Regions from separate parts of the Burkholderia sp. EMB26 genome, predicted to be linked through region 2. Evidence: predicted binding sites of a transcription regulator. Region 2 holds the regulator's gene; the other holds the start of a gene.
The links. The regulator FNR, encoded in region 2, switches genes on or off when oxygen is low (the NO sensors DNR and NnrR bind a similar motif). The targets are predictions, from matches to a motif close to TTGATNNNNATCAA.

Region 1 (7,638 bases), on a different replicon from region 2:
AGCGACCAGGCGAGATCACGGCGGCGCAACGGCTGTCGCCGGTCGTCGCGAAACCGACGCCTGACGTGCGCCACCACCTCGCCCGCACGCGTCACTCCTCGCCTTTCGGCCCCGGGTTCAGCATCACGACGAAGCCCGCCACGCCGACGATCAACGCGATGGCGCCGCCGCGCAGCGCCGACGTGGCATCGAACAGCAGGCCCGTCACGACGGCCATCATCCCGGCGAGCGACACGAACACGGCGATCGCCGCGACGACGATGCGGTACTGGCGACGTATCATCGCGCGCGCCGCGTCATGCCGCGGCCGCGGCGGCCGGCTCGCCGGCGTCGTCGCCGCGAATCAGCAGCACCGGGCACTTCGAGCCGCGCACGAAACGCTCGGCGACGCTGCCGAGCAGCACGCGCCGGATGCCGCGCCGCCCGTGCGTGCCGACCACTGCGAGATCGATCCCGTGCTCTTTCACGTAGCGTTGCAGGCGTTCCGCGATGTCCTCGCCGATGCTCTCGGTCTCGACGAGTTCGCCTTCGCCCTTCGCACCGGCCAACGCGATGATCTGTTCGGCTTCGCGCAACACCTTGCGCCCGTCGTCGCGGATTTCCTCGACGAGCGCGTGCGGATCGACACGGCCCGCGTACGTGAACAGCACCGACTTGTCGACCACATACACGACGCTGACGTGCGCATCGCCCGCCAGCGCCACCTTCACGGCTTCGGCAAGCGCCTGTTTCGACGAAGCGCTGCCGTCGACGGCCACCATGATTTTCTCGTACATGCGAACCTCGCTGGGGTGAGCTGCCGCGCACCCTGTCGCGCGCGGCCATGTCACCATCATCGGCCGACGGCAGGTTCGGATGTTGACGGCGGTCAAGCCGCGGCGGCGATCACGCATGCGACAAAACGGCACGACGGGAAGCGGGAAGCCTGCGTTCTCGGCCAACCGAAACCGGACCGGCAACGCATGAGCCGACGGGCTTTCGAGCGGCCATCGCGCCGAAGGCGCTATCATCGACGATGCGACTTTCGTCCGGCCCTTTTTTGCCGGCCCCACTTTCAACTCGCTCAACCGACATGACAACGACTATCGAACGCGTGGACGGCGCCGCCCAGCATCTCGTCGCCGCCCGCCATGCCGGCTCGCCCGGCCCGCTGTTGCCCGATGCACTGCGCCCCGACGACATCGACACCGCGCTCGCGATCCAGCAGCGCGTCGCCGACCTGCTCGGCGAACCCGTCGGCGGCTGGAAATGCGCACTGCCGCCGCCCGATCGCGTGATCCTCGCGCCGATCTTCGCGTCGACGATCCGCGAAGCCGATGCGCCGTACCGCGTCGTCGGCGGGCCGATCGTGCGGATCGAACCGGAAATCGCGTTCGTGCTCGATCGCGATCTGCCCGAGCGCGAGCAGCCGTACGACGAAAGCGACGTGCGCGCCGCGATCCGCGAAGTGCGCATCGTGCTCGAAGTGCTCGGCTGCCGCTATGCGGAGCCGACGCGCGCGTCGAAGTTCGAGCTGCTGGCCGACGGGCAATTCAACCAGGGGCTGTGCGTCGGCCCGGTCGTGCCCGACGGGCTGAACGTGCCGCTCGCGACGCTGGCGCTGTCGTTCGACGGTGCGCTGAACCGCACGATCGACGGCCGCCATCCGGACGGCGATCCGCTCAAGCCGCTGGTGTGGCTCGTCAATTTCCTCGCGTCGCGCGGCGACGCGGTGCGCGCCGGCCAGATCGTGACGACGGGTTCGTACGCGGGTGCGATCGAGGTGCCGCTCGGCGACGCGCTGACGGTCCGCTTCGGCGAGCTCGGCAGCCTGTCGGTGACGTTGACGGCGTGACGGGTCACGTCTCTTTCACGCCCAACCCGCCATGTCGCTGACACCGCTTCCCGCCCTGCTCGACGCCACCCTGCGCACCGTCGCGCGCCGTTACCGGCTGCCGCCGCTCGAACGCGCGTCGTCGCTGACCGACGCGACGAACCCGGCCACCGCGCTGGCGATCGTGATCGAGGAAGCGCGCAGGGTGCGGGCGGATGGCCACGCGCCCGGCGCGGACTTGCGGCAGCGCTTCATCGATGCGCTCGCGCGGATGATCCGCGACGCGATGGACCCGTCATCCGGCGATCCGTCGTTTCAGGCGTCGGTGCTGCGTCACGATGCGCCGAACGTACGCGAATACGCGTCGTTGTCCGCGCACGCCGAGCAGGACCGGCGCGCGCTCCACTCCGCCGTCAATGCGATCGCGCATCCGGCCAAGCTCGAACGCAGCGCGCAGGCCTGGCAACGCGACGGCCTCGCGCGCCTGCATGCGGCCGCGACCGCGGCATCGTGGGCCGAACTGCATGCCGCGCTCGCGCAACTGCTCGCGCTGCCCGAGATGGCGACCGACGCGGCGTTCGAGCAGGACATCGTGAAGCTCAAGGACGGCCCCGCGCTCGAACGCATGCTGCGGCTCGACGCGCTGGCCGCGGACGAGGACGTCCGTCGATATCGCGCGCTGTGGGTCCGCCAGGGTCCGCTCGTCGGCAGCACGGTCGCCGTCGCGCAGGGCGCCGCGTCCCAGCAGCGCGGCGCCGCCGTCGAAGCACTGGCGGCGCAGGCGCTCGACGCACTGGCGCGCCGGCTCGACGCGGTGGACGCGCAGCGCACCTACCGCGTGGTCACGTCGATGCGCGTGCCTTCGTCGATCCCGGGCCGGCACGACCGCGCGAAAACCGAATGGGACGCGATTCTGCTCGAACGCGCGCGCGGCAGCGACCCGGCGTCCCCGTGGAACGTGCGCTTTCTCGTCGAAGCGAAGGCCTCCGCGGATGCCGCGACGACCGACCTGCCGCGGCTGCTGCGCGGCCTGACCCTGCTCGCGCAGGCAGCGCCCGACACGGTCTATGCATTCGAGACGCATCAGGGCACGGTGCACGTGCACGGCGCATCGCTGCACGCGTTGACGACCGACGAAACGACGCTGCCACGCGAAGTGCTGTATTGCTGCGACGCGTCCGCGGACGCGACGCCGCGTCTGCTGGGCGCCGCGAGCCGGATGCAGTTGCTGTCCGCGCAGGCGAGCCTCGAATACGCGAGTGCGCTCGCGCAGCAGCCGGATGCCGATCCGGATGGCCTCGGCGTCATCTGGCATGCGCTGCTGACCCTGCCGCAATGGCAGGCCGTGCTGCATCAGTACCCGTCGTTGCGGCAGGTCCGCGAATTGATGGTGGCGATCGACGACTTGCGCGCCGCGATCGAAGACATCGACGAAGGCGGCATCGCCAGCAGCGTGTGCGCGTGATGCGCGAGCAGGGCCGCCGCTCGACGGGCGTGTGCGCGCCGTGAGGTACGATACGCGCCGGGGCAAAGCGCCCCCCTGAGAGACCCGGCCGTCGCGGCCCCCTACCCAGCACAACAAAAATGCGAAGAAACCCGACGCTGCACCGCAACCTGTTCGCCGCGCTGGCGGCCAGCCTGCTCTGGATGCCGGCCGCCCACGCCAGCGGCGACGACGGCTGCTACGTACCGAACACGCTCCGGCAGACTTCCTACTCGTGCGGCAACATACCGATGCTGACGCCCGCCAACGACACGCGCATCAACGCGATGCTGATGATGGTCGACAGCGCCAAGGTCGCGCAGGTGTTTCCGGACCCGAGGACCATCCCCGCGAAAGAGCGGATCAACCAGATCGTCGTGCCGTTCCCGATGGATTTCTCCGGCTGGATCTACATCGGTCAGAAGGAGCCCGACAAGGCCGGCGGCGCAGCGGATGCCGATGCGTCGTCGAGCCGGTACGCCGACGGCGAAGGCAGCATCTGCCGCAGCATGAGCGCGGGCGCGGCAGCGTTCGACGACGCGTTGGGCGGCGCAGGCGGCCTGCCCGCGGACGAAGCCGCCCGCCTGCGCGCGGCACGCGCCGACATCGCGCAGAAGACCTGCACCGCGGGCGGCGCGGGCGCCGCGTGGACGAAGCCGCCGGTCAAGTCGCCGCTCGGCCAGCAGTTCGCCGCGTACCTCGACGGCACGAACGCGTTCTACCGCGCCGACTTCCTCACCGCGACGCGGGCCTTCGCGAACGCATCGCACAGCGCGGACCCGTGGCTGAAGGAAACCGGCCTCTACATGGCCGGCCGCGCGCAGCTGAACGCCGCGCAGGCCAACGTATTCGACAACGACGGCCCGACGCCGTCGCGCGCACGCGTGACGAAGGTCTCGCTCGACGCGGCGAACACGGTATTCCGGACCTACCTGAAGGTGTATCCGAAGGGGCGCTATGCGGTTTCCGCGACCGGGCTGCTGCGGCGTGTCGCGTGGCTCGGCGGGAACGTCACGCAGCAGGCCGACCTGTACGGCCACGCGCTCGCGCGCTGGTCGCCGGCCACGTCGAACGTGCCGCTGATGCAGTTGGCGAACGAACTCGACAGCAAGCTGCTGTTCGGGTCGGAATTCGACGCGAGCCAGATCCAGTCGCCGACCGTGCTCGCCACCGTCGACCTGCTGCGCATGCGCGCGTCCGACAGCAGCGACGCGAGCCGCAAGCCGATGACGCTGGACGAGCTGCAGGCGCAGAAGCCGCGCTTCGCGAACGCGCCCGCGCTCTACGGCTACCTGCTCGCGACCTGGTACGTCCAGATCGGGCACAAGCCGGATGCCGCCCTCGAGTTGCTGCCGCAAGCGCCCGCCGCGCCGCTCGACTACTTCGGCCTGAGCCAGCAGGCGCTGCGCGGGTTCGCGCTGGAAGACAGCGGCCAGAACGACAAGGCCCGCCAGCTGTGGCGCGACCTGATCCCGCTCGCGAAATTCCGCTTCCAGCGCGAAATGCTGGAACTCGCGCTCGCGATCAACCTGGAGCAGGCCGGGCTCGTCAACGACGCGTTTGCCGACGATTCGCTCGTGCAGAACGCGGCGATCCGCGCGGTGCTGCTGCAGCGCGCGGCCAATGCCGACCTGCTGCGCGCGCAGGCGCAAAACCAGGCGACCGGCGGCGCGCTGCGCGACACCGCGCTGTACACGCTGCTGTACAAGGAGCTCACGCGTTCGCACTACGCGGACTTCCTCGCCGATACCGCGCTGGTGTCCGGCACGCCCGCCGATCCGTTGAAGCCGTTCATCGCAGCCGGCGCGAAAAACGAAGACGGCTACACGTGCCTGTCGGCGCGCGACATCGCCGCGACGCTGCAGCAGAATCCCGCCGACCCGAAAGGGCTGAACTGCCTCGCGGATTTCGTGCGCCTGCATCCGCCCGCGGCCGGCATCGAAAGCGATCCGGTGCCGCCGTGGATCCGCAATGCGTCGAGCACGGCCGCCACGCGCGTGCCGCCGACGCTCGGTGCGGCGCCGTCGCAGTTCGCGGGCAAGCCGTACGAGCGGATGTCGAGCTACGTGGCGGTGATGGCCGATACGCAGGCGAACCCGAACGATCGCGCGTACGCGTTCTACCGCGCGATCAAGTGCTATGCGCCGGCCGGCGCGAACGAATGCGGCGGCAAGGAAGTGTCGAAGAGCACGCGCAAGCGCTGGTTCGACACGCTGAAGACCGCCTATCCGGGCAGCCCGTGGGCGCAGAAGCTCCGCTACTACTGGTAAGCGGCGCATGAAGCGCATCGCGGGCATCGCGCTGCTGCTGGCCGCGCGCGTCGCGCTGGCCGGCACTGTCGACGCCGCGCGGTACGACGCGTTCTGGCTGTGGGCGGGCGTGAAGCCGCAGGCGGTCGTGCACGGCGCGCGCGCCGTCTATGTGCTGCAAGGGCAGATCGAAGCGTCGCCGCGGGACGAGTCGCAGGTGCGCGTGATCGCGCAGGGCGTCGCGCTGCCGCCCGCGCCCGACGCGCGCGTGTGGCTCGTCTATCGTGCGCATACGCTGCGCTGGACGCCGCGCGTCACGCAGATCATGCTCGCGCAGCTCGCGCGCTGGCGTGCGTCGGGCCGCACGATCGCCGGCATCCAGATCGACTTCGATGCGGGCACGCGCCACCTCGAGGATTACCTCGCGTTCCTGCGCACGCTGCGCGACACCCTGCCCGCCGATTGCCGGCTGAGCATCACGGGGCTGCTCGACTGGAGCAGCCGCATCGATACCGACCAGGTCAACCAGCTCAAGGGCATCGTCGACGAGGTGGTCGTGCAGACGTACCAGGGCAGCCGCACGATTCCCGACTACGCGGCCTACCTGCCGCGCGTCGCGCGGCTGCAGCTGCCGTTTCGCATCGGCGTGATCCAGGGCGGCGAATGGGACGCGCCGCCGTACCTCGCAACGAATCCGTGGTTCCGCGGTTACGTCGTGTTCCTGCGCAACGGCTAGCGGCCGCACACGCGACGGCGTCGATCCCGCCCGCGTAGCGGATTCAGTCGGCGCGCGGCGAACGCGCGTCCACGTACACCCATGCGGCGACACCCGATTCGAGCACGACGCGCTCGCGCCGATACGCATCGACTTCGTAATCGTCCGCGTGCTGCAGTTCGTCGCGGGTGATCGCGAACACGGTGCCCGTGACGCGGTCGCCCGTCTGCCCCGTATAGGTCACCACCGGATGATGGGTCTTCCCGCTCGTCGCGACCACGTCCGGATCGTCGATCCGCAGCATCGTCATCGCATAGCCGGGCATCGCGTCCGCGTGACCGTCGAGCTTGCGGCCGAACGTGGCGAGCTGCACCTGATCGAGCTGCAGCGTGCCATATGAGAAAAGGTGCTCGGAGAAAGCCGGGGCGGAACGGGACATGATCGAACTCGATGAAAGAATCGGTGCCGACGAAGCGTAACGCAGATCGCCGATGCGCTACGCGGCGCCCGCGATCGTGCTGCCGAGCCCGGCGAGCGCAATCGCGAGCAGCGCAAGCGCCGACGAGGCCGAGATCCAGCGCTGCTTCCGATGAATCGCCGGATGGTTGATCGCGGCCATGTAGCCGGCGAGGATCGTGAAATCGACCGCGATCCACAACGCGGCGAGGATCGCGAGGCTCACGCGCGAATCGGGCGTGATGCCGACGAACTGCGGAAAGAACGCGACGAAGAACAGCAGGTCCTTCGGATTCGCGATGCCGACGAGGAAGCCGCGCACGACGCCGGGCAAACCGCGCGGCTGCGGTATCGGTTCGCCTGCCGCCGCGCCATCGCCATGCCGTGCGCGGTTGGCGCGCCATTCGCCGAGCAGCGTCCGGATCGCGAGCACCGCGATGAACAGGCACCCCGCGACATGCAGGCCGGCAAGCAGGCGAGCGCTGACCATCACGACGCCGAACACCATCAGCATCGCGCCCGCGATCATCACGAGGCTCGCGGCATTCGCGCCCACCGCGGTCAGCACGCCCTGGCGGAATCCGCGCCGCGCGACGGTGCCCGTCACGAGCATGACGACCGGGCCGGGCGTCGCGACGAGCAGCACGATCGCGGCCAGATAGGCGAACAGCAGCGGGTAATGGAGTGTCATGACAAAAAGTTGTTCGATGAGTCGAGAAGCACGCCCGTCACGATGGCATCATGGAGACCCGATGGATCGAAAAGCGCGGTTTCTGGCAGTATCACGCGCCCGGGCCGCCGACCGAAAACGGAAAATCCTGTCCGATGACATGAGTTTTATTCATACTCGAAACCCATGAAGGCCAAACCGCTTCCCCCCGTCTATGCGTTGCGCGCGTTCGAGAGCGCCGCGCGCACCGGC
Region 2 (7,638 bases):
CGCACGCCACGCCCCGGAATGCGAAGTACTGGTCCGGCGGGGGCGGCTCGCGCCCGAGTCTCGCGTGGGATTTCCGCTGGAAGACCCCGAAGACGTTCAAGGTGTGGTGGGAGCGCGTGGTCGACAAGCGCGCGATGGAAGCGTCGTCCGCGAACTACGACCCGTACACGCACCGGGAAACCCAGCCGGGGATGGCGTGGTGCGAAGGCGAGATCACGGTCACGCGGCCGCCCGTCAAGGACAAGAGCGGCGGCATCGTGCTGCACTTCTTCCCCGATGGCCGGGTGGAAGGCGACATGGATTTCGAAGTCGACGGCCCGGACCCGAAGGTGGCCCTGTCCAAGCGTGACGCGCAGCGCAAGCTGGCCGACCGCGCGTGCCTGAAGGAAATTCCCAATCCGTTCTATGGGCGCAAGAAGCCGGCCCAGTGGAATTGACGCCGGACACCTGATCGGAACAGGAGCGTAACCGCCATGAGCAATCCTCCCCTCATTCGACGCATCACCGATATCACGCCGGTCGAGGATTCGATCCGCCACGCGCACCGCGAGGCGCTCGATCCGCTGCGGGTCGAGCAATGCAAGGAGTGTCCGAAGCCCGTGTGGTTCACGGCCTTCTTCGATGGCACGGGCAACAACTACGGCGAGGACGGCAACGGCTCGACGGACGTCGCGAGAACCAAGTACAGCAACATCGCCAAGCTCGCGATGTTCGCCCATGTCCCGTTCAACAAGGCCAATCCGCGCACGATGGGCCGGTACGTCGAGGGCGTCGGCACCCCCTGCAGCAAGGTCGGCGATTCGGGCAAGGGTCTCGACGGCGTGTTGGGCATGGCGGCCGCGAGCAAGGGCGAGGCGCGCATCCGCTGGATGCTCCGCGAGCTCGAAAAACACGTGACGAACCACATGCCGGCCGTGAGCCAGATCAACGTGGCCGCGTTCGGTTTCTCGCGCGGCGCCACCGAGGCGCGCGCGTTCGTCCGCATGCTGACCGAGCAGCTGGCCGAGAACATCGGCGGCCGGCTCTGGTGGAACAAGAAGAACATGAAGGGGATGCGTCCCGAAGTGGTCGTCTACTTCATGGGCATCCTCGATACGGTGGCGTCGACGGGCTTCGGCGGCAGCCGCCTGGAGAAGGCGGCGCCCTACATCGTGGGCGCGATCCTCGGGCCGGTCTATGGCGGCGTGCTGCACGGCATCGACAAGGGCGGCCATGCGGAATGGGCGAACGACATCCGCATTCCGGACTACGTCCGGCAATGCGTGCACTATGTCGCGTCGCATGAGGTCCGGGAGAAATTCCCCGGCGACTCGGTGCGCGAGGATCAGAAGCTTCCCGCGAACTGCCGCGAGGTGTATTACCCCGGCATGCACTCGGACGTGGGCGGCGGCTACGAGCGCAATTACCAGGAAGGGCGAACCAACGAACTGGCCAACGTCGCGCTGAACAATCTCTTCATCGAGGCCTGGAAGGCCGGCGTGCCGTTCCGCGAGCCGAAGGATGTCATGGAAACGGCCGGCGGGCTGTTCGCGATTTCCCGCGAGCTGGAGGCGGCCTGGAACGTGTACATGGGGCAGGGCAACGAGCGTCGCGCGGGCGTGGCGTCGAACAGCGACCGGCTCGAGTCGCAGATCATCTGGCACATGAACCGCTACTACCAGTGGCGCGCCAGCCGCAGCCGGCGCCTGCACGACGGCCGGCTGAAGCCGCCGGGCGGCGTGGACCCCCACATGGCCATCACCGACGGCGAATGGAACGAAGATGCGGATGCCGTGCGTCGGGCCAACGGGGGCATCCTGACGCGGACCATCTCGGAGCAGTACAAGGCGATCGACGCGGCGACGCGGGTCACCGGCAACTGGCTGGGCGGCATCGATCCGGCGGCGCGCGCGACGTTCGACCGGTTCTTCGATCACTACGTGCACGACTCGATTGCGGGCTTCAAGAAGCAGATGGAAGACGGTTACGCCGGCTTCGCCGAAGCGAGCCGCTGGTCGGTCAACCGCCAGTACTTCATGGGCAAGCGCGGCAAGAAGTTCCTGTACTGGCGTTACGAGGGCGACAAGGCCGAGCAGGCCGCCACGCAACTCGCCAAGGCCGATCCGGCGAAGCAGCAGGACCCGATGGCAGCCAACGAGCCGCAGCTCGCCAGCAACCAGCCCGCGGCGGTTGGCGGCACGCTGCCCGACGCGACTTCGACGGCCTGACGCCGAACGCGATACCGGTCGCGACCGCGACCGGCTGACCTCACGTCGCGGCAGACCGCGTCTGCCGCGACGCTCCCTCCCTACCGCAACTGCACGGCCGCGAGAAACAGCACCATGCTGCCGATCGCGCCATCCAGCACGCGCCACGCGACCGCCTTGCGGAACCACGGCGCCAGCAAGCGCGCGCCATAGCCGAGCCCGAGGAACCACACGACGCTGGCCGTCATCGCGCCGATCGCGAACGCGAGCCGCCCGCCTTCCGGCTCGCGCGCGCCGGCCGTGCCGATCAGCAGGAACGTATCGAGATACACGTGCGGGTTGAGCCACGTGAACGCGAGCGTCATCAGCACGATCGCGAGCGCGCTCTGCGGCGGCGGCGCGACCGCGTCGCCGCGCACGTCGAGCGTGTCGTGGCCGGGCTTGAACGCACGGCGCAGCGCATTGATGCCGAACCACGCGAGATATGCGAGGCCGACGTACAGCACCGCGTGGACGAAGGTCGGATAGCGCTCGACGAGCACCGACGCGCCGCCGACGCCCGCGCCGATCAGGATCATGTCGGACACCGCGCACAGCAGCACGATCTTGCCGACATGCGAGCGCATGATGCCCTGGCGCAGGACGAATGCGTTCTGCGCGCCGATGGTGACGATGAGCGACGCGCACAGGGCGGCGCCGTGAGAAAAAGCGAGCCAGTTCATGATGGGGGACAGCCGTGGAAGCAGTAGACGAACGAATCGGGTAGCGCTAGTCTGCGAGCAGCGCGGGAATAAGAGAAGCTAAATCACCTAATGCAGATTAAGGAAATCTAATGCTCGACTACGCGTTGCTCGATGCCCTCGCCGCCGTGATCCGGCACGGTTCGTTCGAGCGGGCGGCCAAGGAGCTGAATGTCACGCCGTCGGCGGTGTCGCAGCGCGTGAAGCTGCTGGAGGAGCGGGTCGGCAGCGTGCTCGTCAAGCGCGGGCAGCCGTGCGTCGCGACCACGTCGGGCGCGCTGCTGTGCCGGCATACCGAACGCGTGCAGTTGCTGGAAGCCGAACTGGGCGGCCGGATGCCCGCGTTGCCGGGCCAGATCGCGAGCGCGTGGCCGACGCTGCGCGTGGCCGTCAACGACGACAGCGTCGCGACGTGGTTCATCGACGCGGTCGGGCCGTTCTGCACCGAGCGCGAGACGCTGCTCGACCTCGTGATCGACGATCAGGATTACACGGCCTCGCGCATCCGCGACGGCAGCGTGCAGGGCGCCGTGACCGCGCAGGCCGAGCCCATCCAGGGCTGCCGGTCGGAGCGGCTCGGGCGGATCCGCTATCGCGCGGTGTGTTCGCCGGCGTTTTACGCACGTTATTTCGACGCGGGGATCACGCGCGATGCGCTGCGCCGCGCGCCGTGCGTGATGTTCAATCCGAAGGACGGGTTGCAGGCGCGTTTCATCCGGCGCGTGACGCGCGCGGATCTCGATCCGCCGCAGCACTGGATACCGCACGTCGCCGGCTACCTGCGCGCGTGCGAAACGGGATTGGGATGGGGGATGTGCCCGGACCGGATGGTCGACCGCCAGCTGGCGGCGGGCGAGTTGATCGACATGTCGCGCGGGCGAACCATCGACATCGATCTGTACTGGCAGAGCTGGCGTCTGTCGATCGGCTGGCTCGACGATTTCAGCGCGGCGCTGAAAGCGCGTGCCGCGCTGTTTCTCGACTGACCGGCGACGTTGGGCAGGCGGCGCGCGACGGGCGCGCGCCGTGCGGTATCAGAGGTGTTGCAGGCCGTCGAAGTCGATGATCTGCACGTGGCGGCCCTGCATTTCGATCAGGCCGCGCTTCTGGAATTTCGACAGCGTGCGGCTGACCGTTTCGAGCGTCATGCCGAGATAGCTGCCGATGTCCTCGCGCGTCATCCGCAGGTTGAATTCCGACGGCGAGTAGCCGCGCTTCAGGTAGCGCGACGACACGTCGAGCAGGAACGCGGCGACGCGCTCTTCGGCATTCAGCGAACCGAGCAGCATCGTTTGCGACGTTTCGCGCACGATCTGTTCGCTCATCAGCTTGTGCATGCGCAACTGCATCGAGCCGGCTTCCGAGCACAGCGTCTTGAGCGCGCTGTACGGAATCACGCAGACCGAGCTGTCTTCCAGCGCGACCGCGGTGCGCGGGTGCGTATCGTCGCAGATGCCGTCGAGGCCGAGCGCTTCGCCGGCAAGGTGCAGGCCCGTGACCTGTTCGCGGCCGTCGTGACGCGTCGCGACGGTTTTCAGCGAACCCGAGCGCACAGCGTACAGGTTGTCGAATGCGTCGCCTTCGCGGAACAGCGCTTCGCCGCGCTTGACCGGGCGTGCCGCGCAGATGACCGACTCGAGGCGACTGAGCGCTTCGGGCGCCAGGCCCTGCGGCATGCACAGGTGCCGCATCGCGCACGACGAGCAGTGCGCGGCCTGGCGAGGGGCCCAGCTACCGGCATGGGGCGTGGCGGCGGGGCGGGTGGCGACGGGCGTCAGCATGATCGTATACTCCGGCGTTGAATCGACGAAATCATTGTCCCACCGCAAGTTGCCGCTGTCGGGTGACAAAACGTCGCGACCGGCCGCGCCTGCCGAGCGCCGCTCAGGCGGCCGGCTCGTCCGCGTTGGCGGCCGCCGGGATCAGCAGCACGGGCAGCGTCGCGTGGCGCACGCACTGTTCGGCGATGCTGCCGAGCACGAGGCGGCGGAAGCCGCGACGGCCGTGCGTGCCGAGCACGAGCAGATCGGCGCCGAACGCTTTCGCGCCGTCGAGGATCAGCGACGATACGTCGTTGAGCGACGTCGCTTCGTTCAGCCGCGTTTCGCCTTTCACGCCGGCGGCCTGCATCCGCTTCGCGAAATCCTGCGCGAGCGTGTTGCCCTGCGCGACGAGCTGATCGCGCAGCACGGACGGATCGTAGCCGGGCACGTTGTAGTAGATCGCGGCGTTTTCGACGACGTAGAACGGCTGCAGCTCGGCGCCGTGCGCTTTCGCGAGCGCCAGCGCGGCGTCGAACGCATGGCGGGACGTGTCGCTGCCGTCGACGGCAACCAGAATACGCTTGTACATAGTGTCTCCGAGTGGCGGGTTGAAACGAAGTCGGCCGGATGGCCGAGCGGGCTGGGCGATGCGCGATGCTGCGAGGCAGAGTAAACCAACGGGCAGGATCGTGCAGCGAGATGCCCGCGCTGCCGCACGGTCGCGCGGTTCCGGTCGCGGCCGGGCAGGGCCATGCATGCGACGCATGCTGCACCGCGCGATGCGTGTCGCGTGGTGTGGCCGCATCGTCGGCGAAACCGCATGCGCGCGCATCGACCCGACACGGCAGTCACGCCGATGCGCGGCACGCATCGCCATTCAATCGCAATCGCGCCGCGCCGCCATGACTTCGGTCAATGCATGTGCGTCGATGCGATGCGCGGCAGGCATGACCGTGAACGCCGAGGCCCGTGCGCGGAACCGTTCGCTTCGGCATCGCGCGAACGAGTATCGGCGCGTAGCGCGAATCGTACGCGCCGATCCACCGCCATCGTTCGACGGCGATTCCGAATCGAACGATCGATTCAAACGCCGCGCGGGCTATCCCGGCACGGCGGTCAACTCGATGACGCGCTCGGGGCGGCGGCCGTGGCCGGGCCAGTACGCGCTGCCGTACATCCGGTGAACGGGACCGAACGGCGCGTCGCCCGCGGGCGGCGTGTCGAAGCCTTTCTCGATCACCTTGTAGCCGGCGCGCAGCGCGAACGCCGGATGATTGCCGTCGGGGCGGCTGTCGAAACCGGCGAAGCCGTCGCCGGCTTCCGGCATCGCATTGACGAGCGACGCGTTGCTGCGCGTGATCTGGTCGGGCGAGATCGGCCCGGCGCCGGCGAGGCGCGACGCTTCGCGGTGCTTGCCGTCGGTATCGACCGTGCTGTCGTGCGTGTCGTCGTTGTCGAGTTCGACGCTGCGCGGATGCGCACGACCTGTTTGAGCGGATGATTCCATCACGGCTCTCCTGGCGGCGACACGCTCCGGATCGAAGCAAATCCCGTTCCGGGCACGACGGGAAAAGGCGCGCGGGCGATCGCCGCGGTCGCGCGACGCGCACTGATTTGTCATGATTTATTTCAGCTAGAAGACGCGTTTTCTACAGAGTATGATTCTTTTCCTGCGAAGCGGCGACAGGGGATGAAGTCTCGCCGCCTCTGCCCGCGCCGGGGCGCCGCAGCACCCTTAAAGACGGGTAGCGAACAACAAAGCAAGGGACTAGAGGTGGCGGATTCATGCAAGCGACTACTGCCTTCACGCACCGCGGTTATCTGTTGAATTGCGCGCCCGCACGCGCCAGTGACGGTTCATTCAAGCCCTACGTCGTGATCTCCCGATCGAGCGACGGGGAGCTGGTTGCGAACCGTTTTTTTCCGATCGAGCTCCAGTTCAACGACGAAGGCGACGCGATCGCGCACGCGCGCGACTGGGCCGTGCGCTGGATCGACGCGAGCAGCATCTCGATGTGACGCCGTCGCACGCGTGCGGCGCTGGCCGTCCGGCCGATCCCCGGGGTGCCGCTCCCGGACAAAAAACGCGGTAATCTTGCGGAACCCGTCACTTTATTAGCGGCCGCGCATCCGCGCGCGGCTGCCCGCATTGGCTTATGTCGACATCACCCGCCCGTCAGTGGGGCCTCGAAGAAATCGTCGCCGGCTTGCGCGAGTCGCGCGAGGAACTCCATCGCACGCGCCATCCGCGCGGCATCCGCGAACTGCCGTCGCGCGATGCAATCTGCAAGATTGTGACCGGCCTGCGCGCGTCGATGTTTCCGACGCACTACGGCGCGCCCGACCTGACCGACGAAAGCGTCGACTACTACGTCGGCCACACGCTCGAAAGCACGCTGCGCATCCTGTCCGAGCAGATCCGCCGCGCGTTGCCGTTCCTGCCCGAGCACGTCGATACGCCGTTCGCCGAGCTCGACGAACGCGCGTTCGAGATCGCGCGCGAGTTCGGCCGGCAGTTGCCGGCGATCCGCGCGCTGCTCGTCAGCGACATCCAGGCCGCGTACGCGGGCGACCCGGCCGCGCAGCACATCACCGAGATCCTGCTGTGCTATCCCGGCGTGCTGGCGATGATGCACCATCGGCTCGCGCATGCGCTGCACCAGCTCGGCGTGCCGCTGCTCGCGCGGTTCATCAATGAAATCGCCCACTCGGCGACCGGCATCGACATCCACCCCGGCGCGCAGATCGGCCCGAGCTTCTTCATCGACCACGGCACTGGTGTCGTGATCGGCGAGACCGCGATCATCGGCGAGCGCGTGCGCGTGTACCAGGCCGTCACGCTCGGCGCGAAGAGTTTCCCGGCCGATGGCGACGGCGCGCTGGTGAAGGGCAATGCACGGCACCCGATCGTTGAGGACGACGTGGTGATCTACGCGGGCGCGACGATTC

Region 1: KU887_RS33590 (universal stress protein) is a predicted target of FNR. The motif match lies at 859-872, and genes of this name have one in related genera.

What each region holds. Positions count from the first base shown of each region.
Region 1 covers NZ_CP078072.1:721,690-729,327, forward strand. The annotation lists gene KU887_RS33585 (DUF2964 family protein) at 92-283, opposite strand; gene KU887_RS33590 (universal stress protein) at 297-776, opposite strand; gene KU887_RS33595 (2-keto-4-pentenoate hydratase) at 1,073-1,834, shown strand; gene KU887_RS33600 (hypothetical protein) at 1,866-3,278, shown strand; gene KU887_RS33605 (hypothetical protein) at 3,398-5,566, shown strand; gene KU887_RS33610 (DUF3142 domain-containing protein) at 5,574-6,281, shown strand; gene KU887_RS33615 (gamma-glutamylcyclotransferase family protein) at 6,325-6,699, opposite strand; gene KU887_RS33620 (LysE family translocator) at 6,757-7,407, opposite strand; gene KU887_RS33625 (LysR substrate-binding domain-containing protein) at 7,573-7,638, shown strand, end outside.
Region 2 covers NZ_CP078071.1:2,095,946-2,103,583, forward strand. The annotation lists gene KU887_RS26190 (DUF3304 domain-containing protein) at 1-437, shown strand, start outside; gene KU887_RS26195 (DUF2235 domain-containing protein) at 474-2,207, shown strand; gene KU887_RS26200 (LysE/ArgO family amino acid transporter) at 2,288-2,908, opposite strand; gene KU887_RS26205 (LysR family transcriptional regulator ArgP) at 3,019-3,912, shown strand; gene fnr (fumarate/nitrate reduction transcriptional regulator Fnr) at 3,961-4,707, opposite strand; gene KU887_RS26215 (universal stress protein) at 4,811-5,278, opposite strand; gene KU887_RS26220 (DUF3005 domain-containing protein) at 5,789-6,196, opposite strand; gene KU887_RS26225 (hypothetical protein) at 6,475-6,708, shown strand; gene epsC (serine O-acetyltransferase EpsC) at 6,846-7,638, shown strand, end outside.